3 regions of the Pseudomonas sp. LABIM340 genome follow, and region 3 is predicted to be linked to each of the others. Evidence: riboswitches for the same ligand, from Rfam matches in the RefSeq annotation. Region 3 holds a riboswitch; each other region holds the start of a gene.
The links. Region 3 has a riboswitch for cobalamin ahead of cobW (cobalamin biosynthesis protein CobW). Riboswitches for the same ligand answer to the same signal wherever they lie in the genome.

Region 1: another riboswitch for cobalamin. It lies ahead of ABKS89_RS04150 (TonB-dependent receptor domain-containing protein); the one in region 3 lies ahead of cobW (cobalamin biosynthesis protein CobW).
Region 2: another riboswitch for cobalamin. It lies ahead of cobO (cob(I)yrinic acid a,c-diamide adenosyltransferase); the one in region 3 lies ahead of cobW (cobalamin biosynthesis protein CobW).

The regions. Positions count from the first base shown of each region.
Region 1 covers NZ_CM200227.1:839,157-849,300, reverse strand. Annotated here, with positions in the region: gene ABKS89_RS04170 (dihydrodipicolinate synthase family protein) at 1-398, shown strand, start outside; gene ABKS89_RS04165 (aldehyde dehydrogenase (NADP(+))) at 660-2,237, shown strand; gene ABKS89_RS04160 (Ldh family oxidoreductase) at 2,429-3,433, opposite strand; gene dxs (1-deoxy-D-xylulose-5-phosphate synthase) at 3,680-5,590, shown strand; cobalamin riboswitch at 5,632-5,806, shown strand; gene ABKS89_RS04150 (TonB-dependent receptor domain-containing protein) at 5,913-7,769, shown strand; gene ABKS89_RS04145 (HAD family hydrolase) at 8,063-8,662, opposite strand; gene tesB (acyl-CoA thioesterase II) at 8,659-9,528, opposite strand; gene ABKS89_RS04135 (nitroreductase family protein) at 9,542-10,144, opposite strand, start outside.
Region 2 covers NZ_CM200227.1:5,023,449-5,033,592, reverse strand. Annotated here, with positions in the region: gene ABKS89_RS23150 (hypothetical protein) at 1-161, shown strand, start outside; gene ABKS89_RS23145 (hypothetical protein) at 357-608, shown strand; gene ABKS89_RS23140 (ABC-type transport auxiliary lipoprotein family protein) at 615-1,244, opposite strand; gene ABKS89_RS23135 (MlaD family protein) at 1,241-2,179, opposite strand; gene ABKS89_RS23130 (ABC transporter ATP-binding protein) at 2,180-2,965, opposite strand; gene ABKS89_RS23125 (ABC transporter permease) at 2,962-4,107, opposite strand; cobalamin riboswitch at 4,238-4,459, shown strand; gene cobO (cob(I)yrinic acid a,c-diamide adenosyltransferase) at 4,730-5,341, shown strand; gene ABKS89_RS23115 (cobyrinic acid a,c-diamide synthase CobB) at 5,370-6,662, shown strand; gene bluB (5,6-dimethylbenzimidazole synthase) at 6,659-7,309, shown strand; gene cbiB (adenosylcobinamide-phosphate synthase CbiB) at 7,306-8,379, shown strand; gene cobD (threonine-phosphate decarboxylase CobD) at 8,379-9,380, shown strand; gene ABKS89_RS23095 (cobyric acid synthase) at 9,389-10,144, shown strand, end outside.
Region 3 covers NZ_CM200227.1:704,900-715,043, forward strand. Annotated here, with positions in the region: gene ABKS89_RS03455 (vWA domain-containing protein) at 1-569, opposite strand, end outside; gene ABKS89_RS03460 (magnesium chelatase ATPase subunit I) at 494-1,501, opposite strand; gene ABKS89_RS03465 (hypothetical protein) at 1,645-1,779, shown strand; gene ABKS89_RS03470 (3-deoxy-7-phosphoheptulonate synthase) at 2,091-3,188, shown strand; gene ABKS89_RS03475 (hypothetical protein) at 3,215-3,493, shown strand; gene cobN (cobaltochelatase subunit CobN) at 3,557-7,288, opposite strand; gene cobW (cobalamin biosynthesis protein CobW) at 7,388-8,440, opposite strand; cobalamin riboswitch at 8,536-8,730, opposite strand; cobalamin riboswitch at 8,791-9,009, shown strand; gene ABKS89_RS03490 (CbtB domain-containing protein) at 9,112-9,300, shown strand; gene ABKS89_RS03495 (CbtA family protein) at 9,465-10,144, shown strand, end outside.

The DNA.
Region 1 (10,144 bases), 130 kb from region 3:
GCTTCATCGACGTGCGCAATGAAGTCGGCAACCGCTTCATCCTCTTCGCCGGCCTCGACGACGTGGTTCTGGAAAGCATCGCGGTGGGCGCCGAGGGCTGGATTTCCGGCATGTCCAACGTCTTCCCGCAGGAAGGCGAGACCATCTTCCGCCTGTGCAAGGCGGGTCGTTACGAAGAAGCCATGCCGATCTACGAATGGCTGATGCCGATCCTCCACCTCGACGCCCGCCCGGACCTGGTGCAGTGCATCAAGCTCTGCGAAGAGATCGCCGGCCGCGGCACCGCCCTCACCCGCCCGCCGCGCCTGGCGCTGCAAGGTGCTGATCGCGAGCATGTGGAGACGATCATGGCCAAGGCGCTGGCCAATCGGCCGAAGCTGCCGGATGTGGGGCTCTAAGGTAAACACAGCAGAGTTGAGAGCGTTTCGTGCCAGCCGGGACACCTGAGCCCCCGGTCAGCCGCGCCCTCTCCCTAACCCTCTCCCTTCAGGGAGAGGGAACTGGTTCGGCGTAAAGGGAACCCGCGTGCTCCGCCTGCAATCAAGGCATCAGCAAAGCACGGCCGCCAAAGCCACTCGGACACTCCCTCTCCCTTCAGGGAGAGGGCTGGGGAGAGGGGCTCTACGCCACACCGAAATCCAGCCCCAGAGAGCCTGCCCATGACCGCCCACAACTTCATCGCCGGCCAGCGCATCGGCGCCGGCACTGTCCGCCTGCAGAGCCTCGACGCCAGCACCGGCGAAGCCCTGCCCCGGGAATTCCTCCAGGCCACCGAGGCTGAAGTCGACGCCGCCGCCCGCGCCGCCGAAGCCGCCTTCCCGGCCTACAACGCCCTGTCGCCGGAGCGCCGCGCGCAGTTCCTCGACGCCATCGCCAGCGAACTCGAAGCCCTTGGCGACGACTTCATCGCCACCGTCTGCCGCGAGACCGCGCTGCCCGCCGCGCGCATCCAGGGCGAGCGTGGCCGCACCGCCAATCAAATGCGCCTGTTCGCCAAGGTCCTGCGCCGTGGCGATTTCCTCGGCGCGCGGATCGACCGCGCGCTGCCCGAGCGCCAGCCGCTGCCTCGCCCGGACCTGCGCCAGTACCGCACCGGCGTCGGCCCGGTGGCCGTGTTCGGCGCCAGCAACTTCCCGCTGGCCTTCTCCACCGCCGGTGGCGATACCGCCGCTGCACTGGCCGCCGGTTGCCCGGTGGTGGTGAAGGCCCACAGCGGCCACATGGCCACCGCCGAATTCGTCGGCGAGGCAATCACCCGCGCGGCCGAATCCACCACCATGCCGGCCGGCGTGTTCAACATGATCTACGGCGCCGGCGTCGGCGAACCGCTGGTGAAGCACCCGGCGATCCAGGCGGTCGGCTTCACCGGCTCGCTCAAGGGCGGCCGCGCACTGTGCGACCTGGCTGCCGCGCGTCCGCAACCGATCCCGGTGTTTGCCGAGATGAGCAGCATCAACCCGGTGCTGGTGCTGCCCACCGCCCTGGAAGCACGCGGCGAGAAGATTGCCCGCGAGCTGGTGGATTCGGTCGTCATGGGCTGCGGCCAGTTCTGCACCAACCCCGGCCTGGTCATCGGCATCGCCTCGCCGGCGTTCAGCCTGTTCGTCGCCAACCTGATCGCCGAGATCGGCCAGCGCCCGGCGCAGACCATGCTCAACGCCGGCACCCTGAAGAGCTACGAAAAAGGCATCGCCCGCCTGCTCACCCACCCCGCCATCCGCCACCTCGCCGGTCAGCCGCAGGAAGGCAACCAGGCCCTGCCGCAGCTGTTCCAGGCCAAGGCCGAACTGCTGCTGGCAGGCGAGGAGCTGCTGCAGGAAGAAGTCTTCGGCCCGACCACCATCGTCGTCGAAGTGGCCGACGATGCCGAGCTGCGTCGCGCGCTGGACGGCCTGCACGGCCAGCTCACCGCCACGCTGATCGCCGAAGCCGAGGACCTGTCGCGTTTCGCCGCGCTGGTGCCGGTGCTGGAGCGCAAGGCCGGGCGCCTGCTGATCAACGGCTACCCGACCGGCGTGGAAGTCTGCGACACGATGGTCCACGGCGGCCCCTACCCGGCCACCTCCGACGCACGCGGCACCTCGGTCGGCAGCCTGGCCATCGACCGCTTCCTGCGCCCGGTGTGCTACCAGAACTACCCGGACGCGCTGTTGCCCGAAGCGCTGAAGGACGCCAACCCGCTGGGTATCGCGCGGCTGGTGGATGGCGAGACGACGCGCAGTGCGGTGACTCGCTGAGGGTTCGTCGGCGCGGGAGTGAACTGTCGGCCAGTCCCGCGCCGATGCTCAGCCCCGGCCTTGCGCCGGGGCTTTTTTATGTCGGAAACAGGTTCGAGGACTGCGCTTAGCCGTAGGGCGCATAACGCGCCAGCGTTATCCGCCCTACGCTCTCGCGGCCCCATCCGCAGAAGGGACCTGTAGGAGCGGCGTTACTCCAGCAGCTTGCGCAAATCGGCATACAGCGAATCGCTGATCTCCACACCCTCGGCCAGGCTGCGCTGGCGCGCCGCGAAACGCCGCTGCGACGGCAGCCGCGCGCCCATGTCGACGATGGACTCGAACAGCTTCTCCGCCCGAGCCAGATGTTGCGGGGCATCCCCGCCGAGGAAGCGCGCCGGGTCCAGCGCGATCAGCAACTCGCCGTGGTAGGGCGAGGATTTTGTCCCTTCGTCGAATACCGAAGATTCCGCACTGGTCAGGTCGCCGATCAGCGGGCCGGCGATCAGCTCGACCATGGTCGCCAGCGCCGAGCCCTTGTGCCCGCCGAAGGTCAGCATGGCGCCATCGAGCACCGCGCTCGGGTCGGTGCTGGGGTTGCCCTGGGCATCGATGCCCCAGCCCAGCGGAATCGCCTTGCCCTCGCGCTCGTGCAGCTGGATTTCCCCGCGCGCCACCACCGTGGTGGCGAAGTCGAAGACATAGGGATCGTTCTCTGCGCGCGGCCAACCGAAGGCGATGGGGTTGGTGCCGAACAACGGCCGAGTCCCGCCAGCCGGCGCGACATAGGCCTGGGCCGGAGTAACCGCCAGCGCGACCAGGCCCTGGGCGGTGATCCGCTCGATCTCCACCCACAGCGCCGAAAAGTGCACGCAATGGTTGATCGCCAGCGCAGCCAGGCCCTGGCTGCGGGCCTTCTCCACCAGCTTCGGCAGGCCGAGATCGAAGGCGCATTGCGAGAAGCCGCCCTTGGCATCCACGCGCACCAGTGCCGGCGCGGGCTCGGACAGTTCCGGCACGGCATCGGCCACCACCTTGCCGGCACGCACGGTATGGATGCAGCCCAGCAGCCGCCAGACGCCGTGGGATGTGCAGCCGTCGCGCTCGCCGGCCAGCACGGTGTCGGTCACCGCCTGTACGTGGGGTTCGCTGAAGCCGTTGTGGCGCAGGATCGCCACCGACAGTTCGCGCAGTTCATCCAGGGTCAGTCGGGCCACGCCATTCTCCTCAGATTGCAACAAAAGCCTGCGGCAAACCGCCGCCGGTCGGTGATCGGTCTACCATGGAGTCTCGCGCCCGGCCCCGCTTGCGCGCAATCGCCGGCAGCGACGACGATTTCGGCACAGCCTGACGACAACATCCCGACCATCCGGTCGTCCAAAGGATTGGCCCCACGTTGCTTGGGCCATTTCCGCGCATCAGGTAAACTTCCGCATCTTTGCCTTCTCATAACGATCAGCCTGATGCCCACGACGTTTCACGAGATTCCCCGCGCGCGCCCTGCCACGCCCCTGCTCGACCGCGCCAGCACGCCGGTCGAACTGCGTCGCCTGGGCGAAGCGGAGCTGCTGACCCTCGCTGACGAACTGCGCCAGTACCTGCTGTACAGCGTCGGCCAGACTGGCGGGCACTTCGGCGCGGGCCTGGGCGTCATCGAACTGACGGTCGCCCTGCACTACGTCTTCGACACCCCGGACGACCGCCTGGTGTGGGACGTCGGCCACCAGGCCTACCCGCACAAGATCCTCACCGGTCGCCGCGAGCGCATGGGCAGCCTGCGCCAGAAGGACGGCCTGGCCGCCTTCCCGCGCCGCTCGGAGAGCGAGTACGACACCTTTGGCGTCGGCCACTCCAGCACCTCCATCAGCGCCGCCCTGGGCATGGCCATCGCCGCGCGCATGCAGGGCTCCGGTCGCAAGTCGGTGGCGGTGATCGGCGACGGCGCACTCACCGCCGGCATGGCCTTCGAGGCGCTCAACCACGCGTCGGAGGTCAAGGCCGACATGCTGGTGATCCTCAACGACAACGACATGTCGATCTCGAACAATGTCGGTGGCCTGTCCAACTACCTGGCCAAGATCCTTTCCAGCCGCACCTATAGCAGCATGCGCGAAGGCAGCAAGAAGGTGCTCTCGCGCCTGCCCGGCGCCTGGGAGATCGCCCGCCGCACCGAGGAATACGCCAAGGGCATGCTGGTCCCCGGCACGCTCTTCGAGGAGCTGGGCTGGAACTACATCGGCCCCATCGACGGCCACGACCTGCCAACCTTGATCGCCACCCTGCGCAACATGCGTGACCTCAAGGGCCCGCAGTTCCTCCACGTGGTGACCAAGAAGGGCAAGGGCTTCGGCCCGGCCGAGATCGACCCGATCGGCTACCACGCCATCACCAAGCTGGAGCCCGAGGGCGCCCCCGCCCACGCCGTGCCGAAGAAGGCCGGCGGGCCGAAGTACTCCAGCGTATTCGGCCAGTGGCTGTGCGACATGGCTGCCCAGGACCCGCGCCTGGTCGGCATCACCCCGGCAATGAAGGAAGGCTCCGACCTGGTCGCCTTCGCCGACCGATTCCCGGACCGCTACTTCGACGTCGCCATCGCCGAGCAGCACGCCGTGACCCTCGCGGCCGGCATGGCCTGCGATGGCGCCAAGCCGGTGGTGGCGATCTACTCCACCTTCCTGCAGCGCGGCTACGACCAGCTGGTCCACGACGTCGCGGTGCAGAACCTCGACGTACTGTTCGCCATCGACCGCGCCGGTCTGGTGGGCGAAGACGGCCCGACCCACGCCGGCAGCTTCGACCTCTCCTACCTGCGCTGCATTCCCGGCATGCTGGTGATGACCCCCAGCGACGAGAACGAACTGCGCAAGCTGCTCACCACCGGCCATCATTTCGAAGGCCCGGCGGCGGTGCGCTACCCGCGCGGCACCGGCCCCAACGCCCCCATCGAGGCGGCGCTGGAACCGGTCGAGATCGGCAAGGGCGTGCTGCGCCGCGAAGGCAAGGCCGGCAAGGTCGCCTTCCTGGTGTTCGGCGTGCAGCTGGCCGAAGCGCTGAAAGTGGCCGAGCAGTTCGATGCCACCGTTGCCGACATGCGCTTCGTCAAGCCGCTGGACGAAGAGCTGGTGCGCCAACTGGCCGCCAGCCACGAGTTGCTGGTGACCATCGAGGAGAACTCGGTGATGGGTGGCGCCGGCGCCGCCGTCAGCGAATTCCTCGCCCGCGAGAACCTGCAGCAGCCGATCCTGCACCTGGGCCTGCCGGACTACTACGTCGAGCACGCCAAACCCGCGCAGATGCTCGCGGAGTGCGGGCTAGACGCCGCCGGCATCGAAGCCTCGGTGAAGGCGCGCCTGGATGCCCTCGGCAACCGCTGAGACCGATCGGCGCATCCCTCCCCGGGAGTATTGCCAGTGACGGGCGCACCGACTAAGGTGCGCCCGTTTTCGTTCGAGGTAACGGGAAGCAGGTGAAAGACCTGCGCTGCCCCCGCAACGGTAACCGACGCGCCCCTTAAGGAGCGCAGCATCGCCATCCGCCACTGCTGAATGCGGGAAGGCGGCGATGTGACGTCGGCAGCCCGGAGACCGCCCTCGACACGCCCCGACAGGTGTTGCGGAGGGCCGCACCGTCAAGTGCGGCCTGCCGCCCTTGCCACGCCCTCCTCGAAAGTCATCCGACCGCTTTTGAGGACGTTCCATGAAACTGACCCGACTCGCCCTGGCCACCAGCCTGTTGCCCGGCCTGGCCTTCGCCGCCGACGACATCTACCGGCTCTCCGACCAGGTGATCACCTCCGCACGCCAGGCCCAGCCGCGTGCCGAAGCCACTTCGGCCAACAGCGTATTCACCCGTGCCGACATCGAGCGGCTGCAAGTTCGCAGCGTGCCCGCCCTGCTCGCCCGCGTGCCCGGCGTGCAGATGGGCAGCTCCGGCGGCGTGGTCTCGTACTCCGTGCGCGGCACCAGCACCGCGCAGACCCTGGTCCTGGTGGACGGCCAGCGCGTCGCCTCGGCCAGCAGCGGAATCGCCCGCCTGGACTACCTGAGCATCGACAGCATCGAGCGCGTCGAAGTGACCCGCGGCCCACGTTCCGCGCTGTACGGCGCCGACGCCATCGGTGGGGTCATCCAGATCTTCACCCGTCGCGGCGAAGCCGGCCTGCACCCCGAAGTACGCCTGGCCGCCGGCAGCCACGGCACCTTCGAGCGCAGCCTGAGCCTGTCCGGCGGCAATGAGCAGACCCGCTACAACCTCGGCGGCAGCCTCGACGAGAGCCAGGGCTGGGACCGCACCAGCGACAACGTCGGTGCCGACAACGACCACGATGCCCAGCGCAACAAGGCCGTACACCTGAACCTGGACCATCGCTTCAGCGAGGACTGGAAGGCCGGCCTGAACCTCAACGACCAGCGCGGCAAGAACGAATACGACGACGCCTACAACTTCGAGCCGGGCTCGCCCCGCGACGAATTCCGCGTCAGCAGTTACAGCGCCTACCTCGACGGCCAGATCACCAAGATGTGGAACAGCCGCCTGGAGCTGGGCCGCAGCTTCGACCGCAACAAGGCCGTGGGTGCCGCCGACAGCTGGAACAACGGCACGCTGGAAACCACCCGCCACTCGGCGAGCTGGATCAACCGCCTGCAACTGGACGACGCCAACCAGCTCGCCCTGGGCACCGACTGGTACGAAGACAAGGTCGACGGCACCACCGCCTTCGCCGACGACCAGCGCAGCAACCGCGCCTTCTTCGCCCAGCACAGCTTCAAGGGCGACAGCTTCGGCACCGAGCTGGGTATCCGCCACGACAACAACCAGGCCTACGGCAGCCAGAACAGCTGGAACGCCGCCTTCAGCCTGCCGGTGGGCGACAACCAGACCTGGATCGCCAGTTACGGCGAAGGCTTTCGCGCGCCGACCTTCAGCGACCTCTACTACCCCGGCGCGAGCAACCCGGACCTGAAGGCCGAGACCTCGAAGACCTACGAGCTGCAATGGCGCGGGGACATCGAAGGAACGCACCTGGAAGCCTCGCTGTACCGCACCGAGATCGACGACCTGATCGCCTGGGACAGCACCAGCAACCAGCCCGAGAACATCAACAAGGCGCGCATCAATGGCTTCGAGGCCAGCGTCGCCCGCGACGTGCTCGGCTGGCAGGCCGCGCTCGGCCTGAGCCTGATCGACCCGCGCGACCGCGACACCGGCCACACCCTGCCGTACCGCGCGCGGCGCACCCTGAGCCTGGACCTGGATCGCCAGTTCGGCGCCTTCGGCGTCGGCGGCACCTGGCGTGCGGTCAGCCAGCGCTACGACGATGCGGCCAACACCCGCGAGCTGTCCGGCTACGGCGTGCTCGACCTGCGCACCAGCTGGCTGGCCAGCGACGAGATTCGCTTCGACCTGAAGCTGGATAACGCCCTGGACCGCGACTACACCCTGGGCGACTACCTGCGCCCGACCAGCCCGATGGACTTCATGGGCGAAGCACGCCCCTACCAGGAACCTGGCCGCACCGCGCTGCTGGCGGTGACCTGGACGCCGGAGCTTTAAGAGAAGCGGCCTGACGGCCCCTCACCCTAACCCTCTCCCGAAGGGAGAGGGGACCGTTCGGCGCAGGATGAAACTACAGCGTCAGCCGGCACAATCTGCTCCCTCTCCCCCAGGAGCGGGGCGCGCAGCCAGGGCTGGGGTGAGGGGGAAACGTCGGCACAGACTTGCCGGAAAGAAGACAGTTTCGTAGGGCGCATAACCTGGAACAGGTTATCCGCCGCACGTTACTCCGGCGGATAACGCTGGCGCGTTATGCGACCTCCACCCACCCAGCCATCGGTGTGGGTATGAGGTCAGCCCAGAACCCCCGCCATCCGCCCCAGCTCCGCGCAGTCCTGCGCGTGCCAGTCGGTCAGCTCTGGCCAGGGGTTCTCGGCAAGGTTCACCAACGCACTGTGCGCGCCGGCGGCGCGGGCGCAGTCGAGGTCGAAGCGGTAATCGCCGACCATCAGCATCCGCTGCGGCGCCACGTCCCAGCGCGCGGCGAGGCGCAGCAGGCCGTCCGGGCTGGGCTTGGGGTCAGCCTCGCCACGGCCGAGGACATCCTCGGTCAGGAAGCAATCACCGATACCGATCGCCGCCAGCGTAATCAGCGCCAGCTCATGGGCATTGCGGGTGAGGATGCCCAGGCGATAACCGGCGCCATGCAGCGCACGCACCAGCTCGACTGCGCCGGGAGCCGCAGTGGAAGCCACCGCCAGCTCGCGCTCGTGCTCCAGCAGCCAGGCATGCTTGGCCGCCGCCTCGTCCTCCGGCAGCGCGGCCAGGTGAGTGAGGATGTCGTGCTCCTGGGGAATCCCCAGGGCGCGCTTGATCGCCGGGAAGTCATGCACCGCCAGGGTCAGGGTGCCGTCCATGTCGAACACCCAGTGGCGGATGCCTTCCAGCGTCATGCCCAGTCCTCGCGGTGGCGGATCAGGCCTTCCTGGGTCGAGGAAGCGACCAGCTGACCGTCACGGTTGAAGATGCTGCCGCGCACGAAGCCGCGGCCATTGCCGGCCCAGGGGCTGTCGATGGCGTAGAGCAGCCACTCGTCCGCGCGCAGGTCGCGGTGGAACCACACGGAATGGTCGATGGTGGCGACCTGCATGTCCTTCTGCCACACCGAGCGGCCGTGGGGCAGCAGCGAGGTGGTGAGGAAGCCGAAGTCCGAGGCGTAGGCGAGGATGTACTTGTGCAGTGCCGGGATGTCCGGCAGCTTGCCGTCGGCGCGCAGCCAGAGGTACTTGATCGGCTCGCCGACCTCGGGGTCGTACGGGTCGTTCTCGGTCACCGGGCGGATTTCGATGGGCTTGGGATAGAGCAGCTTGTCGCGGATGCGCTCGGGGAACTGCGCGGCACTGCGCTTCTTCAGTTCCTGATCGGTCGGCAGGTTCTCCGGGCCGACCACGTCGGGCATGGCGATCTGGTGCTCGAAGCCGCCCTCGTCGGTCTGGAACGAAGTGCTCAGGGCGAAGATCGGCTGGCCCTTCTGGATCGCGGTGACGCGGCGGGTGCTGAAGGTGCCGCCGTCGCGCACGCGGTCGACCTGATAGACGACCGGCTTGCTGGCGTCACCCGGGCGCAGGAAGTAGCCATGCATCGAGTGCACATGACGCTCCGGCTCGACGGTCTGGCTGGCCGCCGACAGCGCCTGGCCGAGTACCTGCCCGCCGTACAGCTGGCGGAACCCGAGGTCCTGGCTCATGCCGCGGAACAGGTTCTCTTCGATCTGTTCCAGGCTCAGCAGAGCCACCAGGTTGTCCAGGATCTGGGTCATGCGCGTTGTTTCCTCAATTGCGGTCTTGCTGAAGTGGGAGTCGGCGTGGCGACGGATAAGCGGGAAGGCTGCTGAGGCGTTCGTCCCAGACCGCGCGGCCGATGGTGAAATGATAGAGGCTGACCGGGCAGTCCGGACCACCGCCGAGCAATTCGTCCAGCGCCGGGTCGAAATAGCAGCCGATACCGGTGCCCGACAGGCCCGCCGCTTCGGCTTCCAGGTAGAGCAACTGGCCAACCTGTCCGGCTTCCCAGTACAGGCGCGGGTAGGTCCACGCGCCCTCGGTCAGCGCGGCATCGAGATCAGCCAGCATGGCGAAAGCGACGCAGCCGTCGCTGGCGATGTCCTGCCCGCAGGAGAGAAACGCCGACAGCCCGCGTGCGTCGCCGGACAGCAGGCGGTACAGCGGCACGCCGCTCTCCTCCACGCTCTGCCACAGGTAATCCTCGCGCAGCCCGCCCGCCTCGCGGCCGCTGCGGCCCAACCAGTAAAGGCCCGGCTCCAGGCCCTGGACGCGGTGGACGAACAGCAGCAGGTCGAGGCGCGCCGGCTCGCCAGTACAGGCGAAGGGCACGGGCGAGCGCTCGGGCATCAGACGGCGCAGCCAGGCATACAA
Region 2 (10,144 bases), 2.4 Mb from region 3:
CGCAGGAACAACCCAAACTCTCCCTGGCCGAGCTGGCCAAGGCCGCACTGGCTGCGCAGCAGCAGGCGAAAACCGCCTACCAGCACCGCAAGCCTCACGACCAGGCCGAGTACCGCCCGCCGCATCCGCGTGGCTCGCGCCGCTCGATGGGCAAGCGCTGAGGCAACCTCTCGTCTGAAACACCGTCGGCCGGCGCTCTTGCGGGGGCGCTGGCTGAACTGCGGCGGCCGGCATCGGTCGTATCCGCATCGGCCTTGCCATGCTGGCTGGCCTTCCCGCACTCGCGAACCCGTCACGGATCGACACCCGCGCCCTATGCCCTGGCAGAAGGAGCGCCTCGCGTCCAAGGAGAATCCATGAAAGTCCTCGTTCCCGTCCTTTCCCTGCTGGCGCTCGCCGGCTGCATCACCATGACCGGCAATTACGAAGTCAGCGCCCGTGACGAGTCCGGCAAGGCCCTGAGCAAGGGCAAGTTCCTCGCCCATGGCAGCGGCATCTATACGGTGCGCAACTCACTCTGCTCGGTCTATCCGAAGGCCATCGTCACCATCAAGGACGTGGAAACGGATCAGGAGCTGGAAGGCGAAAGCCCCTACCACTGTCGCTGAGTCCTCTTAAGGGGAAGGCGGCGTGAACTTCTGCTGCTGCCCCTGCTGCAACGTCCACTCCACTACCTGCGCGGAAAGCTGGTCGGCTGCCTTGCCGAAGGCGCTGACCACTTCGGGCACCTGCTTGCCGTCCACCGACTGGCGGACCTCGAAGGTGCGCGAGGCGACGATACGCTGGCCGAGCGTGCGCACCAGACGCGCGTCATAGCGGATGTGGATCACCGGCTTGCCGTTCTGGTACTCGCTCTGGAAGGCGCGCAGCTCGCCCGTCAGGTCGAGGTCGGCCTGCAGGCTGGTTTCGTCGCTGCTCAGGGCGCGCACGCTGCCGTTGGCGGTGAAGGCGTCGAGCAGGCGGTCACGCAGCAGGCCCGGTGCGCGGTTGCTCCAGCGCGCGCCCTGGTAGCTGCTCAGCTGGTTGCCCTGCGGGACTACGGCGATGCGGTTGCTGTCCAGCGCCAGGCTGGCGTTGGGGGCGCTGATGCGCAATGACCAGTTCACTGCGGCAGTGCTGCGCGCCGGCTGCTGGGCCGCTGGCAGCAGGTAGAAGTCCGGGCTCTCCGCTTCCGGGAGGATCGAGCAGGCGCCCAGCAGGCTGACCAGGGCGGCGACGCCGAGCAGGCGGGGAAGGGCGGTCATGGCTGGAACTCCTTGTTGCGCTCGCGGCCGAGCAGGTAGCCGGTGGGGTTCTCCTGCAGGCGGCGGGTGACGCCGCGCAGGTCTTCCAGGGTGGAGCGCAGTTCGCGGATCGCCGGGCCGATTTCGCCCAGGCCATTGAGGCCGCCATTCACCGAGTCGTAGTTGCTGCCCAGCAGTTGTTCTACGCGCTCGCTGCTGGTACGCAGGGAGGCGAGGGTCTTCTGGGTGTCGTCGAGGATGTCCTGGCCTTTGCCGCCCAGGGTCTGGTTGGCGCGTTCGAGCAACTGGCTGGCGTTGGCCAGGGTGATGCGCGCCTGCTCGCTGGCGGCGGCCAGTTCCTTGAAGGTCTGGCGGATGTCGTCGCGCTGCTCGGCGACCACGCCGGTGGCCTGGTCGATGTGGTCCAGGGTGCGGCTGATGCGATCGACGTTCTCCTGGGAGAACATGCGGTTCACGTTGTTGATCAGGTTGTTGATGTTGGTTGCGATGTCCTCGCCGTTGGCCAGCAGTTTGGCGAAGGGCGAGGGGATGGTCTTGATCACCGGCACTTCGCCGTCCTTGCTGGCCAGCGGCGGGCTGTCCTGGGCGGCACTGGAAAGCTGGATGATGGCCTGGCCGGTGACGCCGGTGAGGGCCAGCTTGGCGCGCGTGTCCTCGCGGATCGGCGTGCTGTCGTAGACGCGGATGCGGGCGCGGACCTTGCGCGGGTCGTTCGGGTCCAGGCGCAGGGACACCACGTCACCCACGCGGATGCCGCTGTACTGCACGGTGCCGCCCTCGGACAGGCCGGTTACCGCCTCGTTGAAGATCACGTCGTAGATCTTGTACTTCTGGTCGTTGCTCGACTGCGCCAGCCACAGGGCGAAGAGCAGCGCGCCGATCGACACGACGAGGGTGAACAGGCCGATCAGCACGTGATGGGCACGGGTTTCCATTCAGCTTTCCTCCCGCAGGTGTTCGGTGGCCTGCAGCGCAGCACGGCCGCGCGGGCCGTGGAAGTATTCCTGCACCCAGGCGTCGTCGGTCCGGGCGACCTGGTCCAGCGGCCCCACCACCAGCACGCGCTTCTGCGACAGCACGGCGACGCGGTCGCAGATGGTGTAGAGGGTGTCCAGGTCGTGGGTGACCAGGAACACCGTGAGGCCGAAGGCGTCGCGCAGGGTCAGGATGAGTTGGTCGAAAGCCGCCGCGCCAATGGGGTCGAGGCCGGCGGTGGGTTCGTCGAGGAACAGGATGTCCGGGTCCAGCGCCAGGGCGCGGGCCAGGGCGGCGCGCTTGACCATGCCGCCGGAGAGCTCGGCCGGGTATTTGCCGCCGGCATCCGGCGGCAGGCCGGCAAGGGAAATCTTCACCTTGGCCATGAACTGCGCATCGGCGCGGGACAGCCCGGCATGCTCGATCAGCGGCAGGCAGATGTTCTCGCTCACGGTCAGCGAGGAGAACAGCGCGCCGTTCTGGAACAGCACGCCGAAGCGCCTTTCCAGCTTCGAACGCTCGAGCGTGGACAGCGCCGGCAGGTTCTGCCCGAACACATGCACGCTGCCTTCGCTGGGCTGGCGCAGGCCGATGATGCTGCGCAGCAGTACCGACTTGCCGGTGCCCGAACCGCCGACCACGCCGAGGATCTCGCCCTTCATCACGTCGAGGTCCAGGTGCTCGTGCACGGCGTGGGTGCCGAAGCGGTTGGCGAGGTCGCGGACGACGATGATCGGTTCGCTCACCAGCCCATCTCCATGAAGAACAGCGCGAAGACCGCATCCAGCAGGATCACCACGAAGATCGACTGGACCACGCTGGAGGTCGTGTGCTCGCCCACCGACTGTGCGCTGCCGCTGACACGGAAGCCTTCCAGGCAGCCGATCACGGCGATGATGAAGGCGAACACCGGGGCTTTGACGATGCCCACCAGGAAGTGCTGCACAGCGATGTCGTTCTGCAGCATGTAGAGGAACATGCGCGGCGAGATATCCAGGGCCAGGGCACAGACCACGCCGCCGCCGAAGATGCCGGAGATCATCGCCAGGAAGGTCAGCATCGGCAGGGTCAGCAGCAGGGCCAGGACGCGCGGCAACACCAGCAGTTCCACCGGGTCGAGGCCCAGGGCCTGGATGGCGTCGATTTCCTGGTTGGCCTTCATCGAGCCGATTTGCGCGGTGAAGGCGCTGGCGGTGCGGCCGGCAAGCAGGATCGCGGTGAGCAGCACGCCGAATTCGCGCAGGAAGGAGAAGCCCACCAGGTCGACGGTGTAGATCTGTGCGCCGAATTTCTGCAGCACGGTGGCGCCCAGGAAGGCCACCACCGCACCGACCATGAAGGTCAGCAGGGCGACGATGGGCACGGCGTCCAGCCCGGTTTCTTCCATGTGCGCGGCCAGCGAGGTGAGCCGCCAGCGCCGCGGGCGGAACAGATTGCGCAGCAGTGTCTGCAGGGTCAGGCCGATGAAGCCGAGCAGGCCCACCAGATGTTCGCGGAAGGTCAGGGTGGCGATGCCGATGCGCTCCAGCACATCGACCAGCGCGTTGCCCGGCTCCGGCGATTTTTCGTCCAGGCGGCACTGAGTGATGGCGCTGCCAACGGCGCGCAGCAGTGCCTGGCGTTCGGCGGGGAGATTGCGGGCGATCTGTTCCAGCTGGCTCATGCGCGCGCCGCCGATGATCTCGGCGAGCAGCGCGGCACCGGCGGTGTCCAGCGCGCCGAGGCCGGCAAAATCCAGCGCGGCGGGGGACTCGGCTTGGCGCTGGGCGGCTACCTGGGCCTCCAGCGCGGAGAAATGCGCGAGCGTCCAGTCGCCGCTGACGTACATCAGCGGTGGGCTGGCGGAGGTGTCGAGCTGAAGCTGGCCGGGCTGGGCGGTCATCGTCATGGTTCGCATTCTAGCGGAGTTACACAGTGCCATGATTGGACAGGTGTGTCGCATTGTAGAGCGGCTGCCTGGTGCTGGGACAAGCCCGGCGACATCCTGTTCAATTGACGCCCCAGGCCGCCAGCCACTAAGCTGCGCGCCTGCTTCAGGTGCTCTCGGCGCAAGCCGCGAGTGAAACAGGGAAGCCGGTGAAATCGATGCGCAATCGACCATTCCGGCGCTGCCCCCGCAACGGTAAGCGAGCTTCGAACCGCAGACAGCCACTGTGCCACGGCATGGGAAGGCGCGGTTCATCGACAGCCTCACGGCGTCACTCGCAAGCCCGGAGACCGGCCTGCTGCATCGCATGGCATCGCGGGAGGCGCTGCCGACGTCGGCGCTGCGCGCCGCGCGTTGCCGTCCTCCGCCTGCCCCGACTGGTCAGTGCCGCGCGGGTGAGAGCGGCGGAGAATCCTTCAGGTGAAATCCCTATTCCCCAGGTCGACAGCCTTTGCGCTGGGCGGCCTCTATCGTCTGGCGCCGACGCGCGCCGGCGGTTCGTCTCTGCCCATTCCATTCCTCGTTCGCTGCCACCCGGCCGGCAGCCTGACGCCTGTGCAATCCCTTTCAGGAGCAATTTCCCATGACTGAATCCCCGGAAAAGGACGAGCGCCATCGCTCGCGCATGCAGCGCAAGAAGGCGGTGGTCGACGAGAAGATCGCCCAGGCCCAGGGTGAGCGCGGCGTGTTCCTGGTCAACAGCGGCAACGGCAAAGGCAAGAGCAGCTCGGCCTTCGGCATGGTCGCCCGCGCGCTTGGCCATGGCATGAAGGTAGGCGTGGTGCAGTTCATCAAGGGCGCCGCGACCACGGGCGAAGAGGCGTTCTTCCGCCGCTTCCCCGAAGAGGTCAGCTTCCACGTGATGGGCGAAGGCTTCACCTGGGAAACCCAGGACCGCCAGCGCGACATCGCCAAGGCGCAGTTTGCCTGGGACGTGGCGCGCCAGCTGCTGGCCGACCCCGAGGTCGGCCTGGTGGTGCTGGACGAGGTGAACATCGCCCTCAAGCACGGCTACCTGGAGCTGGACACCGTGCTGGCCGACATCGCCGCGCGTCCACCCATGCAGCATGTGGTCGCCACCGGCCGCGGCGCGCAGCCGGCGATGCTCGAGGCCGCCGACACCGTGACCGAGATGGGCCTGGTGAAACATGCCTTCAAGGCCGGCATCAAGGCGCAGAAAGGGGTGGAGTTCTAATGCATCCCGTTGTGGCGGAGCGCGTCGTATGACCTCGCGCCAATGCCCCGCACTGCTGATTGCCGCCCCGGCTTCCGGGCAGGGCAAGACCACCGTGACCGCCGCCCTGGCGCGCCTGCACACGCGCCTTGGGCGCAAGGTGCGGGTATTCAAGTGCGGCCCGGATTTCCTCGACCCGATGATCCTTGCCCGCGCCAGTGACGCGCCGGTCTACCAGGTGGACCTGTGGATGGTTGGCGAGGAAGAGAGTCGCCGCCTGCTCTGGGAGGCGGCCGGCGAGGCCGATCTGATCCTTATCGAAGGTGTGATGGGTCTGTTCGACGGCTCGCCGTCTGCGGCCGACCTGGCGCGGCGCTTCAATGTGCCGGTGATGGCGGTGATCAACGGCCAGTCCATGGCGCAGACCTTCGGCGCCATGGCCGTTGGCATGGCAACCTACCAGAGCGACCTGCCGTTCTCCGGCGTGCTCGCCAACCGTATCGGCAGCCAGCGTCACCGCGACCTGGTGCGCGACAGCCTGCCGGAGTGGATTCGCTGGTATGGCGCGCTGCCGCGCGATACCGAAGTGGAGCTGCCCAGCCGACACCTCGGCCTGGTGCAGGCCGACGAGCTGGCTGACCTCGACGCCCGCCTGGACGCCGCCGCCGATGCCCTGGCGGCCAGCGCCAGTACCGAGCTGCCCCTGCCGGTGAGCTTTGCCGCACCCGAGCCGCGCCGCGAGTTCTCCCGCCTCGATGGCGTGCGCATCGGCGTGGCGCGGGACAACGCCTTCGCCTTCCTCTATCAGGCCAACCTCGACCTGCTGCGCGCGCTGGGCGCCGAACTGGTGTTCTTCTCGCCGCTGCGGGACCAGGCGCTGCCGGAAGTGGACAGCCTCTATCTGCCCGGCGGCTACCCGGAATTGCACCTGCAGGCGCTGGCCGGGAACCGCGCCATGGCCCAGGCCATCCACGCGCACCACGAGATGGGCAAGCCGATCCTCGCCGAGTGTGGCGGCATGCTCTATCTGCTCGACGCACTGACCGACGTGGCTGGCGAGCGCGCGCCACTGCTTGGCCTGCTGCCGGGCGAGGCGCGCATGCAGAAGCGCCTTGCCGCGCTGGCGCTGCAGGCGGTGACGCTGCCCGAAGGCACCCTGCGCGGGCACACCTTCCACCACTCGTTGCTGGACGGCAGCGAAGAGCCGCTGGCCCGAGGCGTCTGCCCCAACGACAAACCGGTGGCCGAAGCGGTGTTCCGCCGTGGCCGGCTCACCGCCTCCTACATCCACTTCTACCTGCCGTCCGACCCGGACGCCGCAGCAGCGCTGCTGAGACCATGACCGAGCACGCCTACAGCCTTGAGGAGCGCACCGCGCTCTACCGCGCCATCGCCGAGCGCCGCGACATGCGTCATTTCAGCGGCGGCGAGGTGGCGCCCGCACTGCTCGCACGCCTGCTCGAAGCGGCGCACCAGGCGCCCAGCGTCGGACTGATGCAGCCGTGGCGGTTCATCCGCGTCACCTCGCGGGAGCTTCGCCAGTCGATCCACGGATTGGTGGAAGAAGAGCGCGTGCGCACCGCCGAGGCGCTGGGCGAGCGCTCCGACGAGTTCATGCGGCTCAAGGTCGAGGGCGTGCTCGACTGCGCCGAAGTACTGGTGGCCGCGCTGATGGATGGCCGCGAGGCGCACGTCTTCGGCCGCCGCACCTTGCCGAACATGGACCTGGCCTCGCTGTCCTGCGCCATCCAGAACCTCTGGCTGGCCTCGCGCGCGGAAGGCCTGGGCATGGGCTGGGTATCGCTGTTCGACCCCGCCGCGCTGGGTGGACTGCTTGGCCTGCCGGCGGGAGCCGAAGCGGTGGCGGTGCTCTGTCTCGGTCCGGTCAGCGAGTTCTACCCCGCGCCGATGCTGGCCCTGGAAGGCTGGCGCCAACCGCGCGCACTCAGCGAATTGCTGTACGAGAACCACTGGGGAGAACAGCCATGAGCCTGGCCCTGCTGAGCGTCCTCGGCGTGGTGCTGGATGCCCTGTTCGGCGAGCCGAAACGCTGGCATCCGCTGGTGGCCTTCGGGCGTCTGGCGGATCGGCTGGAGCGGCGCTTCAATCGTTCGCGAGTGGCCGATTGCGCTGAAGAGCCCCCTCTCCCTGAAGGGAGAGGGGACCGTATGGTGCAAGTTGAAACTTCGGTGTCGGCCTGCTCGGACAGCGCCCTCTCCCTTCAGGGAGAGGGCGGGGGAGAGGGTGCTTCCCCCCACTCCGAGGTTTCCGGGAGCGACACCCCCGGCCTCGGCTGGCGCAGCCACGGCGTCACCGCCTGGATCATCGCCGTCATCCCGCTGACCCTGATCGCGCTGCTGCTCAGCCTGCTGCCCTATGTCGGCTGGGTCGTGCAGGCGCTTGCGTTGTACGCCGCACTGGGCCTGCGCAGCCTGGGTGAGCATGCCGAGCCGGTGGCACTGGCGCTGCGCTCCGGAGACCTGAACGAAGCGCGCCTGCGCGTGGGTTACATGGTCAGCCGCGAAACCGCCGAGCTGGACGACACCGCCGTGGCCCGCGCCGCCACCGAATCGGTGCTGGAGAACGGCAGCGATGCGGTCTACGCCGCGTTGTTCTGGTTTGCCGTGGCCGGCGCACCGGGTGTGGTGCTCTATCGCCTGAGCAACACCCTCGACGCCATGTGGGGCTACCGCAACGCGCGCTTCGAACGCTTCGGCTGGGCTGCGGCAAAGATCGACGATGTGCTCAACTACCTTCCGGCGCGCCTGGTGGCCTTCACTTACGCGCTGCTCGGTCACACCCGTCTCGCCCTGCGCTGCTGGCGCACGCAGGCACCGCAGTGGGACAGCCCCAACGCCGGCCCGGTGATGGCGACCGGCGCGGGCGCGCTGGGCGTGTCACTCGGCGGCTGCGCCCGCTACCACGGCGAACTCCACGAACGCCCGCGGCTGGGCGAAGGCCCGGCGCCGACCGCCACCGATATCTGGCGCGCGCTGGCTCTGGTGCGCCAGGGCGTGCTGCTGTGGCTGGCGGTCATCCTCATCCTGGGAGTGCTCTGATGCTCGAACATGGCGGCCGGTTGCGCAAAGCGGCGCAGCAGTACGGCATTCCGCTCGCCGAATGGCTGGACCTGTCCACCGGCATTTCGCCCTGGCCCTGGGCTTTGCCCAACGTGCCGGCAGCCGCCTGGATGCGCCTGCCCGAAGACAGCGACGGCCTGGAGGCGGCCGCGCGCCGCTACTACGGCGCCGAGAAGCTGCTGCCGCTGCCCGGCAGCCAGGCGGCGATCCAGTTGCTGCCGCGACTGCGCCGGCCGGGCAAGGTCGGCGTGGTCTCACCCTGTTATGCCGAGCACGCCGAGTCCTGGCGCGCTGCCGGGCACATCCTGCGCGAGGTCAGCGACCAGGAGGTCCCTCATCACCTGGAGCGCTTCGACGTGCTGGTGGTGGTCAACCCGAACAACCCTACCGGTCGGCGCATAGAGGCCGGCGTGCTGCTGGAATGGCATGCGCGCCTGCAGGAACGCGGCGGCTGGCTGGTGGTGGACGAAGCCTTCATGGACTGCACGCCCGAGCACAGCCTGGCGCCCAGCTGCGCAAGCCGTCCGGGTTTGATCGTGCTGCGCTCCTTCGGCAAGTTTTTCGGCCTCGCCGGGGCCCGGCTGGGCTTCGCCTTCGCCGAACCGCGCCTGCTGGAAAGCCTGGCGAAACTGCTCGGTCCCTGGTCGGTGAACGGCCCGACACGCTGGGTCGCACAGGCCGTGCTGGGCGAGTTCCAGGAGCAGATCCAGCGCCGCCGCGATCTGCATGAGGCGAGCCGGCATCTGGCCGGGTTGCTCGGCGAGCACGGTTTCGCCCCGCAGGGCGGCACGGCCTTGTTCCAGTGGGTGGTCTCCATGCGCGCCCACGCGCTGCGCGATCACCTGGCGCGCCAGGGCATCCTCGTGCGCCTGTTCGAGACGCCCGCCAGCCTGCGCTTCGGCCTGCCGCCGGACGAGAAGGGCTGGGAGCGCCTGGAGCACGGCCTGCGCACCTTCAACCAGATGGAGAGCCTGCGTTGAGTACGCTGATGGTGCAGGGCACGACCTCGGACGCCGGCAAGAGCACGCTGGTGACCGCGCTGTGCCGCTGGCTGCGCCGACAGGACGTGGCCGTGGTGCCGTTCAAACCGCAGAACATGGCGCTGAACAGCGCGGTGACCGCCGACGGCGGCGAGATCGGTCGCGCCCAGGCGGTTCAGGCGCAGGCCTGCCACCTGGCGCCGCACACCGACATGAACCCGGTGCTGCTCAAGCCCAACAGCGACACCGGCGCCCAGGTGATCATCCAGGGCCGCGCGGTGACCAGCATGAACGCCGTGGCCTACCACGACTACAAGCGCGTGGCGATGCAGGCGGTGCTCGAATCCCACCAGCGTCTCAGCTCGCAGTACCCGGTGGTGATGGTGGAGGGCGCGGGGTCGCCGGCGGAGATCAACCTGCGCGCCAACGATATCGCCAACATGGGCTTCGCCGAGGCGGTGGACTGCCCGGTGATCCTGATTGCCGACATCGATCGCGGCGGCGTGTTCGCCCATCTGGTCGGCACCCTGGAGCTGCTCTCCGAGAGCGAGCGGGCGCGGGTAAAAGGCTTCGTCATCAACCGTTTTCGCGGTGACATCGCGTTGCTGCAGAACGGCCTCGACTGGCTGGAAGAACGCACCGGCGTACCGGTACTCGGCGTGCTGCCGTACCTGATGGACTTCCACCTGGAAGCCGAGGACGCCATCGATACCCGCCAAGCCGCCAAGACCGGCGAGCGCCTGCGCGTGGTCGTACCGGTGCTG
Region 3 (10,144 bases):
AGGCGCTGACTCTCGCCCGGCTTCTGTCGCTGGCGCTGGTCCAGCCACTCGCGCGCTTGCTGCAGCGCCTCGATCAACGGGGTGCCGCCGCCGGCACCGAGTTGCCCCAGCCATTCCTGCAACTGACTCGAAGCCTTCTGGCCCTGCCACAGCCAGCGCGGTTGTGCGCCCGTGGCATACAGCACGGCGAGGCGTGCGCGTTGCCGGTAGGCCTGTTCGAAGGTGTCGGCGAGCAGGCCCTTGGCCTGGGCGAGGGCGCCGTGGCGGCGGGTGCTGGCGGAGGCGTCGACTATCACCAGCCAGAGTTCGCCGGGCTGGCGACTGCGGGCGCGCAGCACCAGGTCGGCGCGGCGTTGCGGGCGGCCGTTGCGCAGGGTGGCAGGCCAGTCGATACGGCCGTGCGCACCCGTTTGGCGGGCGCCGCTGCGGCCGCCGGCGAGCTGGCCGGGTCGGGGGTTGGCATCCGCGCCTGGGGCCGGGCGCGGGCGGATGCTCAGGGCTTTTTTGGCCAGCCCGTCAGTTGCCGGCGTTCGCCCATGGCGACGCTCTGCGCGGGCAGTTCGCCCCATTGGCCTTCGCCGCTGGAGGCATTGGACGGTGCCTGGGGTTGGCTGGACGACGACTGCGGCGGCGTGCTCGATTGCGCTGGCGGATGGCGGCGGCGATGGGCGAGGGCGAAGTGCTCGACCGCGTCGATGTCCTGCGCCTCAATCGTGTTGGCACCACGCCAGGCGGCATGAGCGCGAGCCGCGCGCAGCCACACGAGGTCGGCGCGCAGGCCGTCGACACCGGCGGCGTGGCAGCGCTCGGCGATGGTCTCCAGCGCAGCATCGTCCAGGGGGATCGCGGCCAACTGCTGGCGCGCGTCGCCGCAGCGTTGCTGCAGTGCCTGCTGCGCATCCAGCCATTGCGCGAGGAACGCCTGCGGGTCGGCATCGAAGGCCAGCCGGCGCCGGACGATCTCGGCGCGCTCGCTCGGTGCGGGCGTTCCTTCCAGCTGCACCTTGAGGCCGAAGCGGTCCAGCAGTTGCGGGCGCAGTTCACCTTCCTCGGGGTTCATCGTGCCGATCAGCACGAAGCGCGCCGGGTGGCTGTGGGACAGGCCGTCGCGTTCGATCAGGTTGACCCCGCTGGCGGCCACGTCGAGCAGCAGGTCGACGAGGTGGTCGGGCAGCAGGTTCACTTCGTCCACATAGAGCACACCGCCGTGGGCATGGGCCAACACGCCGGGGGAGAACTGCGCGCGTCCTTGGCCCAGCGCCGCGTCCAGGTCGAGGGTGCCGACGATGCGTTCCTCGCTGGCGCCCAGCGGCAGGGTGACGAAGCGCCCGCCGTCCAGCAGGTCGGCGACGCCGCGTGCCAGGGTGGACTTGGCCATGCCGCGCGGCCCTTCGATCAGCACGCCGCCGATGGCTGGGTCGATGGCTGCCAGGCACAGGGCCAGCTTCAGCTCATCGGCGCCGACGACGGCTGCCAGTGGGAAATGGGGAAGGGCGCTCATGGGGATTTCCTGCGGATTTCGTCCGTGCATGGTAGCGAACCGGGTGCAGGAGGTGCGACCAATGTCCATCGGAACGATAGATTCAAGTCATTGATCGGCGCTGCGCGATGCAGTACCTTGGCTTCACTTCCACGGAGAACATCATGCCGTCCAGCCTGTCCGTCCAGTCCCTCGCCCGCCTCGGTGCCATCGGCTCCGTGGCTGCTCGCGCGCAGGTCCTGGCCGCTGCTGCCGGCTATTTCTTCTATGGGTATTGGTTTAGCCAAAGGCGCGCCTGATACCCCACAGGCGCCCTAGCAAGCAGGGTCGCCAACCAGACAGATTCATGAAACCCCGGTCGGCAACCCGACCGGGGTTTTTGTTTTTCCGGCCCACAAGGCCAACACATTGCCAACGAATTGAAGCGGGCCAAAACGCCCGGACAGAGGATCAAGCCATGACCGCCTACACCACTGATTACCGCTATTACCGCAACTCCGACTGGCGATTTAGCAGCGCGCTGCGTGCCACCCAACGAGCCTTGCCACGAACACTTAGATAGAGCGCCGAGCGCGGAAAGACCACCGCGCCGGCCAAGGATGCCAGTCAGATGAACGCTTCCACCTCCACCCTGATCCGCCCCGAACACGCAGCCACCGCCGAAGTCCTCGACCTCCCGCTGCCTTCCGCCCGCCGCCGCGAACACCCGCTGCCGAGCCCCGCCGAACTGCGCCAGCGCCTGCCGCTGTCCGCCGCCATGGCCCACCGCGTCCGCGAAGGCCGCGAGTCGATCCGTGCCGTCCTCGATGGCCGCGACCCGCGCCTGCTGGTCGTCATCGGCCCCTGCTCGCTGCACGACCCCGTCTCAGCCCTCGAGTACGCAGACCGCCTCGCCGAACTGGCGCCGCAGGTGAGCGACCAGCTGCTGCTGGTGATGCGCGCCTACGTCGAGAAACCGCGTACCACCATCGGTTGGAAAGGCCTGGTCTACGACCCGCAGCTGGATGGCACTGGCGACATGGCCGGCGGCCTGGAACTGTCGCGCAGGCTGATGCTGGGCATGCTCGAACGTGGCCTGCCGATCGCCACCGAGCTGCTGCAACCGCTGGTGGCCGGCTACTTCGACGACCTGCTGGGCTGGGCCGCCATCGGCGCGCGCACCAGTGAATCCCAGGTACACCGCGAGATGGTCAGCGGCCTCGACCTGCCGGTGGGCTTCAAGAACGGCACCGATGGCAGCATCGGCATCGCCACCGACGCCATGCGCTCGGCGGCTCACCCGCACCAGCATTTCGGCATCGATGCGCTGGGCCGTCCGTCGCTAGTGCAGACCCAGGGCAATCCGGACACCCATCTGGTGCTGCGCGGCGGCCATGCCGGGCCGAATTTCGACGCAGCCAGCGTGCAGCAGATTCGCCAGGGGCTGGAAAAGCTCGGACTCGACGCGAGCATCATGGTGGATTGCAGCCACGCCAACAGCGGCAAGGACCCACTGCGCCAGCCGGCGGTGCTGGACAGCGTGCTCGACCAGCGCGTGGCCGGTGATGCCTCGCTGCGCGGCGTGATGCTGGAGAGTCATCTGTTCGACGGCTGCCAGCCGCTGTCCGGCGAGCTGCGCTACGGCGTCTCGATCACTGACGGCTGCCTGGGCTGGAGCGGCACCGAGGCGCTGTTGCTGGGTGCGGCGGAGCGGCTGCGCCGGGGCTGAAACCGATTCCCCTGTAGGAGCGGCCCGTGCCCGCGATTCGCGCGCATGGCGCGCTCCTACACTGGGTGCATGCGCACAGGGAGCGCTGCGATATGTGGGAAGTGCTGGATGCCTTGCTTGAACCCTTGTACGGCCCTGCGTTGTATGCAGTGGGCTGGCCGATCGTGAAACTGCTCACGCTGGGGCGCTTTCCGCGGCCGGGGCTGTCCCGCTCCTACTGCATGGAAGCGCAGTGGGTGCGTGGAGCGGGAGTGACTCTTCTGGTCCTGCTGGGCGCTGCGGCGCTGGGCCTGTTCTCGGGCTGACTTGTCAGACGGATTGATGGGTATCGCTTCGCTCCACGCCATCCTGCGAGAGCGCGAAATCCCTCACTGCTCCTCGCTGTCCACCAGCAGGTTCTCCAGCATCTCGCGGTACTCCCCCGGCTCTTCCCACAACCCGCGCTGCTGCGCTTCCACCAGGCGCTCGGCGATGTCGCGCAGGGCTTCGGGGTTGTGCTGGCGGATGAACTCGCGGGTGTCGTCGTCCAGCAGGTAGGCGTCGGCCAGCAGGCGGTACTGGTGGTCGTCCACCAGTTCGCTGGTGGCGTCGAAGGCGAACAGGTAGTCCACCGTCGCCGCCAGTTCGAAGGCGCCTTTGTAGCCGTGGCGCTTCATGCCGGCGATCCATTTCGGGTTCACGGCGCGGGCGCGCACCACGCGGCCGAGTTCTTCCTTCAGGGTGCGGATGCGCGGGTTGTCCGGCTGGCTGTGGTCGCCGTGGTAGCTGGCCAGCGACTGCCCCTGGATGACCTCGGCGGCGGCGAGCATGCCGCCCTGGAACTGGTAGTAGTCGTTGGAATCGAGGATGTCGTGCTCGCGGTTGTCCTGGTTGTGCAGCACTGCCTGCAGGCCGGAGAGGCGCTGGGCGAAGCGTTCGCGCGCCGGGGTGCCGTCGTCGCTGGCGCCGTAGGCGTAGCCGCCCCAGTTCAGGTAGGCCTCGGCGAGGTCGTCGCGGCTGTCCCACTGGCGTGATTCGATCACGCCCTGCACGCCGGCGCCGTAAGCGCCGGGCTGCGCGCCGAAAATGCGCCAGCCGGCCTGGCGGCGGGCTTCGTCGAGGGCCAGTCCATCAGACTGCAAACGCGCCTGGTCGGCACGGACACGAGCGGCCAACGGGTTCATATCGTCCGGCTCGTCCAGCGCGGCGACGGCCTGTACGGCGGCGTCGAACAGACGAATCAGGTTGGCGAAGGCATCGCGGAAGAAGCCCGAGACTCGCAGCGTCACGTCGACCCGCGGACGGTCGAGCAGGGTGATTGGCAGGATCTCGAAGTCTTCTACGCGCTGGCTGCCGGCCTGCCACACCGGGCGTACGCCGAGCAGTGCCAGGGCTTGGGCGATGTCGTCGCCGCCGGTGCGCATGGTCGCCGTGCCCCACACCGAGAGGCCGAGCTGGCGCAGGTGGTCGCCGTGGTCCTGCAGGTGGCGTTCGAGCAGGCGGCTGGCGGACTGGAAGCCGAGGCGGAAGGCGGTGGGCGTGGGCAGGTTGCGCACGTCCACGGTGAAGAAGTTGCGCCCCGTGGGCAGCACGTCGACCCGCCCGCGGCTGGGCGCGCCGCTGGGGCCGGGTGGGACGAAGCGGCCGTCGAGGCCGGCGAGCAGGTGGCCGATTTCGCTGGCGCCGCAGGCGTCCAGGGTCGGGGCGATCTGCTGCTGAAGTTGCGCGAGGACCGCCGCGCTGGCGCTGCCGGGTGCGCTGACGATGCCGTCGATCAGGCGCAGGGCGAACAGCTCCAGACGCTCGCGGGTGTCGCCGTTGCTACGCCAGGGTTCGTCGCTCACGGCGAGCAGCACATCCGGGCGCGGGCCCTCCCAGGCCTCGGCGAAAGCTTCGTCCAGCGGGTCGCGCCCCAGTTGCAGATCGTCACTCAGCGCGCGCAGCAGGCTGGCGTTGCCGCCGCGCCCATCGCCTCGCGGGATGCGCACCAGCGACAGCAGCGTGTCGCGGCGCAGCTCGCCTGCGGGCGATTCGCCGAACACATGCAGGCCATCGCGAATCTGCGATTCCTTGAGGTCGCACAGGTAGGCGTCCAGCTGCGGCAGCCAGCTTTCCGCATCGTCGCTCAGTTGCAGGCCCAGCTCGCGGTCCAGCGAGGTTTCGCGCACCAGCGTGAGGATGTCGCCACGCAATTCGGTGGCGCGGCGCGGGTCGAGCAGGGAGGCGTCGTAGTACTCGTCGGCCAGGCGTTCGAGGTCGCGCAGCGGGCCGTAGTTTTCCGCGCGGGTCAGCGGCGGCATCAGGTGGTCGATGATCACCGCCTGGGCGCGACGCTTGGCCTGCGCGCCTTCGCCGGGGTCGTTGACGATGAACGGGTAGAGGTTCGGCAGCGCGCCGAGAATCGCGGCCGGCCAGCATTCCTCGGAGAGCCCGACACCCTTGCCCGGCAGCCATTCGAGGTTGCCGTGCTTGCCGACGTGGACCACCGCGTCGGCGCCGAATACCTCGCGCAGCCAGAAGTAGAACGCGAGATAACCGTGTGGCGGAACCAGCGACGGGTCGTGGTAGATCGCCGCAGCGTCGAGCTGGTAGCCGCGCGCCGGCTGGATGCCGACGAAGCCGAGGCCCAGGCGCAGGCCGGCGACCATCATGCGGCCGCTGCGGAACATCGGGTCCTGCTGCGGTTCGCCCCAGCGTTCGCGCACGGCTTGCTGGTTGGCTTCGGGCAGGCGCGCGAAGCAGGCGAGGTAGTCGTCCAGCGCCAGGCTCTGCGCGCAGGGGCGCAGGTCGAGGCTGTCGAGGTCGTTGCTGACACCGCCGAGAAGCTGTTGGATCAACGCGGTGCCGGAGTTGGGCAGGCCGGCGACCGGATAGCCCTGGGCTTCCAGCGCGCGCAGGATATTCAGCGCGGCGGCCGGCGTGTCCAGGCCGACACCGTTGCCGATGCGCCCGTCACGGGTCGGGTAATTCGCCAGGATCAGCGCCACGCGCTTGTCGGCGTTGGCCTTGCGCGAGAGCAGCATCCAGCGCCGTGCCAGCTCGGCGGTGAAGTCCATGCCGGGAAGATGCGGCAGGTAGCAGACCACGTCGCTCTGGCTGCGCTCGCTGCGCCAGGCCAGGCCCTTGAAGCTGATCGGCCGGGTGATGATGCGGCCGTCCAGCTCCGGCAGCGCGACGTGCATGGCCAGGTCGCGCGGGCCGAGGCCCTGCGGGTTGGCGTGCCAGAGGTCGTGATTGTCCAGCGAGCAGATGGCTTGCAGCACCGGCACGTCGCGTCGGAAGGGCCGGTCCTGCGGCGCTTCCGGGTTTGACTGGGCGAAGCCGGTGGTATTGATGATCAGCTCGGCGTCGGCGGCATCCAGCAGGTTTTCCACCGCCTCCAGGCAGGCGACCTCCTTGAGGCTGGCCACGGCGATGGGCAGCGGGTTGATGCCCTGGGCCTGCAAGCGTTCGCAGAAGGTGTCGATGAAACCGGTGTTCGCCGCTTGCAGGTGCGTGCGATAGAACAGCAGCGCGGCGACCGGGCACTCGGGGCCCCAGTCGGCCTGCCAGCGGGCGAGGTCGCTGCTGCCAATCTGCGGGTGATAGACCGCCACGCGCGGTAAGGTCTGTGGCTCGCTCCAGGCGTAGTCACGCTGCAGGTGACGGCTGGCCAGGCAGGCGAAGAACTGCCGGGCGTTTTCCATGCCTCCCTGGCGCAGGTACTGCCAGAGACGCTCGGTATCCTCAGGTGGGACGCTGCACAGGGCGCCGAGTTCGGGGTCGGGCTTGTCGTCGCCGGGCACCGCGATCAGCGTGGCGCCGCGCTCGGCCAGCGCCGCCAATTGCTCCATGCCGTAGCGCCAGTAACCGACGCCGCCGTGCACCGAGATCAGGATGACCCTGGCGTGCTGCAGCACCTCGTCGATGTAGAGGTCCACCGAGGCGTGATTCTGCAGCTGCATGGGGTTGGCCAGGCGCAGGCTCGGGTAGTCCTCCGGCAGCTCGCGCGCCGCCTCGGCGAGCAGCGCCAGGTGCGAGTCGCCGCTGCAGAGGATCACCAGCTCGGCGGGCGTCTGGGCCAGGTGGGCGATGCCGTCGTCAGGGACGAAGCCGCCGGGTTGGGTGCGCAGCAGGTGCATGGGCTTGCTCGGTTCGGGCTGTTTGTAGGATGGGTGGAGCTTGCGATACCCATCACCGCCGGTGGGTATCGCTGCGCTCCACGCCACCCTACGAAGTCATCAGGTCAGGGCAGTACGCAGCTCGTTGGCGATGGTGTCCTGGTCCAGCTCCTGGCCGATCACCACCAGGCGGGTGCCGCGGGTTTCGTCGCTGCGCCAGGCGCGGTCGAAGTGCTTGTCGAAGCGTTTGCCTACGCCCTGAACCAACAGGCGCATGGGCTTGCCGGGGATGGCGACGAAGCCCTTGATGCGCAGCACGGCGTGGCGCTCGACCAGCGCGTTCAGCGCATCGAGCAGGGCGCGCTCTTCCACTTCCGGCAGGTCGACGTGGAAGGAGTCGAACTCGTCGTGGTCATGATCGTCATGGCCTTCGTGGTCGTGGTGGGTCGGGCGGCTGTCGATGTGCAGCTCGGCCTCGGCGTTCAGCCCCAGCAGCACCGAGAGCGGCAGCTGGCCGGAGTTGGCTTCGACGATCTTCACCGCCGGCGGCAGCTCCTCGGCGACTTCAGCGCGCACGCGGGCCAGGGCTTCGGCGTCCAGCAGGTCGGCCTTGTTCAGCACCACCAGGTCGGCGCTGGCCAGCTGGTCTTCGAAGAGTTCGTGCAGCGGCGATTCGTGGTCCAGGTTCGGGTCCTGCTTGCGCTGCTCGTCCACCTGCTCGGGGTGGGCGGCGAAGGTGCCGGCGGCCACGGCCGGGCTGTCGACCACGGTGATCACCGCGTCAACGGTGCAGGCGTTGCGGATTTCCGGCCACTGGAAGGCCTGCACCAGCGGCTTGGGCAGGGCGAGACCCGAGGTCTCGATGAGGATCTGGTCGAGGTCGCCACGGCGCGCTACCAGTTCACGCATCACCGGGAAGAATTCTTCCTGCACGGTGCAGCACAGGCAGCCGTTGGCCAGTTCGAAGACGCGGCCGACCGCTTCTTCTTCACTGCAACCGATGGAGCACTGCTTGAGGATTTCGCCGTCGATGCCCAGCTCGCCGAATTCGTTGACGATCACCGCGATACGGCGGCCTTCGGCGTTATCGAGCATGTGGCGGAGCAGGGTGGTCTTACCGGCACCGAGGAAGCCGGTGACGATGGTGACGGGGAGTTTGGCCAGGGTTTTCATGCGCGCCTCGCAAGCGAAATTGGGAGGGCGGATGAAGGGCGCGCGCGCGGGTTCGCCGCGCAACGAAGGTCGCCACCGGATCACCCCGCCCGGTTGTCTTGATGCTGCTCGAGGCAGGTCTCCTGGCTCACAGCCTTTTGTTGTCTCCTCGCCTTCCCGCCCGAATCGGCAGTGGCGTGTGAAGAGACAGGCTGTTCACAGTTGCGGGGGCAGCCGTGGCGCATCCGAAGATTTCCACGTTCCCTCTTAGCTCCGGCCAGTGCCGGAGAACCTCGAAGGGAGGAAGGCTACGCAGCGCGGCCGGGCCGGTCAATCGCCGGGGATCGGTTGACGCCTGCAGGCGAGCGTGGTCTGCTTGCGCGGTTTCAGGTGTCTCGCGCCGACGCGCGCGAGGTGAAACGGGAAGCCGGTGCGTCCGCAAGGACCAGTCCGGCGCTGCCCCCGCAACGGTAAGCGCATCGAGGGTCGTCAGTAGCCACTGTGCCAAGGCATGGGAAGGCTGACCCATCCGGCGAGAGTCTCTCGCTGGCGTCGCAAGCCCGGAGACCGGCCTGGAATCCTTCGTTTTGGCAACCCGCGGTGGGCGGGCGCAGGCCGTGGCGCGACCGATCCGGCGCGTTCGAATGCGTTCAACCTCTGCGTTCTCACTCTAGATTTCAGAGGGAACGTTCATGTCCAGCAGCATCCTGACGCAACAGGCGTCGAGCACTTCCATCCCCCTTTCCAAGCGCATCAGCCTGGCCGTCGGCGCCAGCCTGCTCGGTGCGCTGCTGGTGTATTTCGCCGGCTTCTCGCACATCGACGCGGTACATAACGCCGCCCACGATACTCGCCACAGCGCAGGCTTCCCCTGCCACTGATGCGGTTCTGAGTTCAATCGGCTGCGCGTCGGCCAGGCTGCGTTGGAGAATCGCCGTGGACTGCTCATGGACAACAGTCCACTCCGCGTCCCCGGCGATCCTCCGCCTTGCCTGGCTCTAGCTCGCTCGATTCGATGGCTCGGAGAAGGAAAAGGAAAAAACTCATGATCAAACGTATCGCCCAGACCGCCGGTTTCGCCGGTCTGATCGCCGCGCTGGTGCTGACCGTAGTCCAGCTGCTGTGGGTATCCCCGCTGATCCTCAAGGCGGAAACCTATGAGAAATCCGATCCGGCCGCCGCGCTGGTCGAGGAGCACGCCCACGAGCATGCCGACGGTGCTGCTGCGGGCCACCACCATGACGCGGAGGCCTGGGAGCCGGAAGACGGCTGGCAGCGCATCCTCTCCACCACCGGCGGCAACCTGGTGGTCGCGGTGGGCTTCGCCCTGATGCTGGCCGGCCTGTTCACCCTGCGCGCGCCGGGTAAAACTTCCGAAGGCTTGCTCTGGGGGCTGGCCGGTTTCGCCGTGTTCACCCTCGCGCCGTCCCTCGGCCTGCCGCCGGAAGTTCCCGGCACCGCCGCCGCCGACCTGACTCTGCGGCAGACCTGGTGGATCGGCACCGCCGCCGCCACCGCCGCCGGCCTCGCGCTGCTGGTGTTCGGCCGTCACTGGGCGCTGCGCATTGTCGGTCTCGCCCTGCTGGTGGTGCCGCACGTGGTCGGCGCGCCGCAGCCGGAAGTGCATTCCAGCCTCGCGCCGGAAAGCGTCGCCCACGAGTTCATCGTCGCCTCGCTGGTCACCAACGCCGTGTTCTGGGCTGCCCTGGGCCTGGTCGCCGCCTG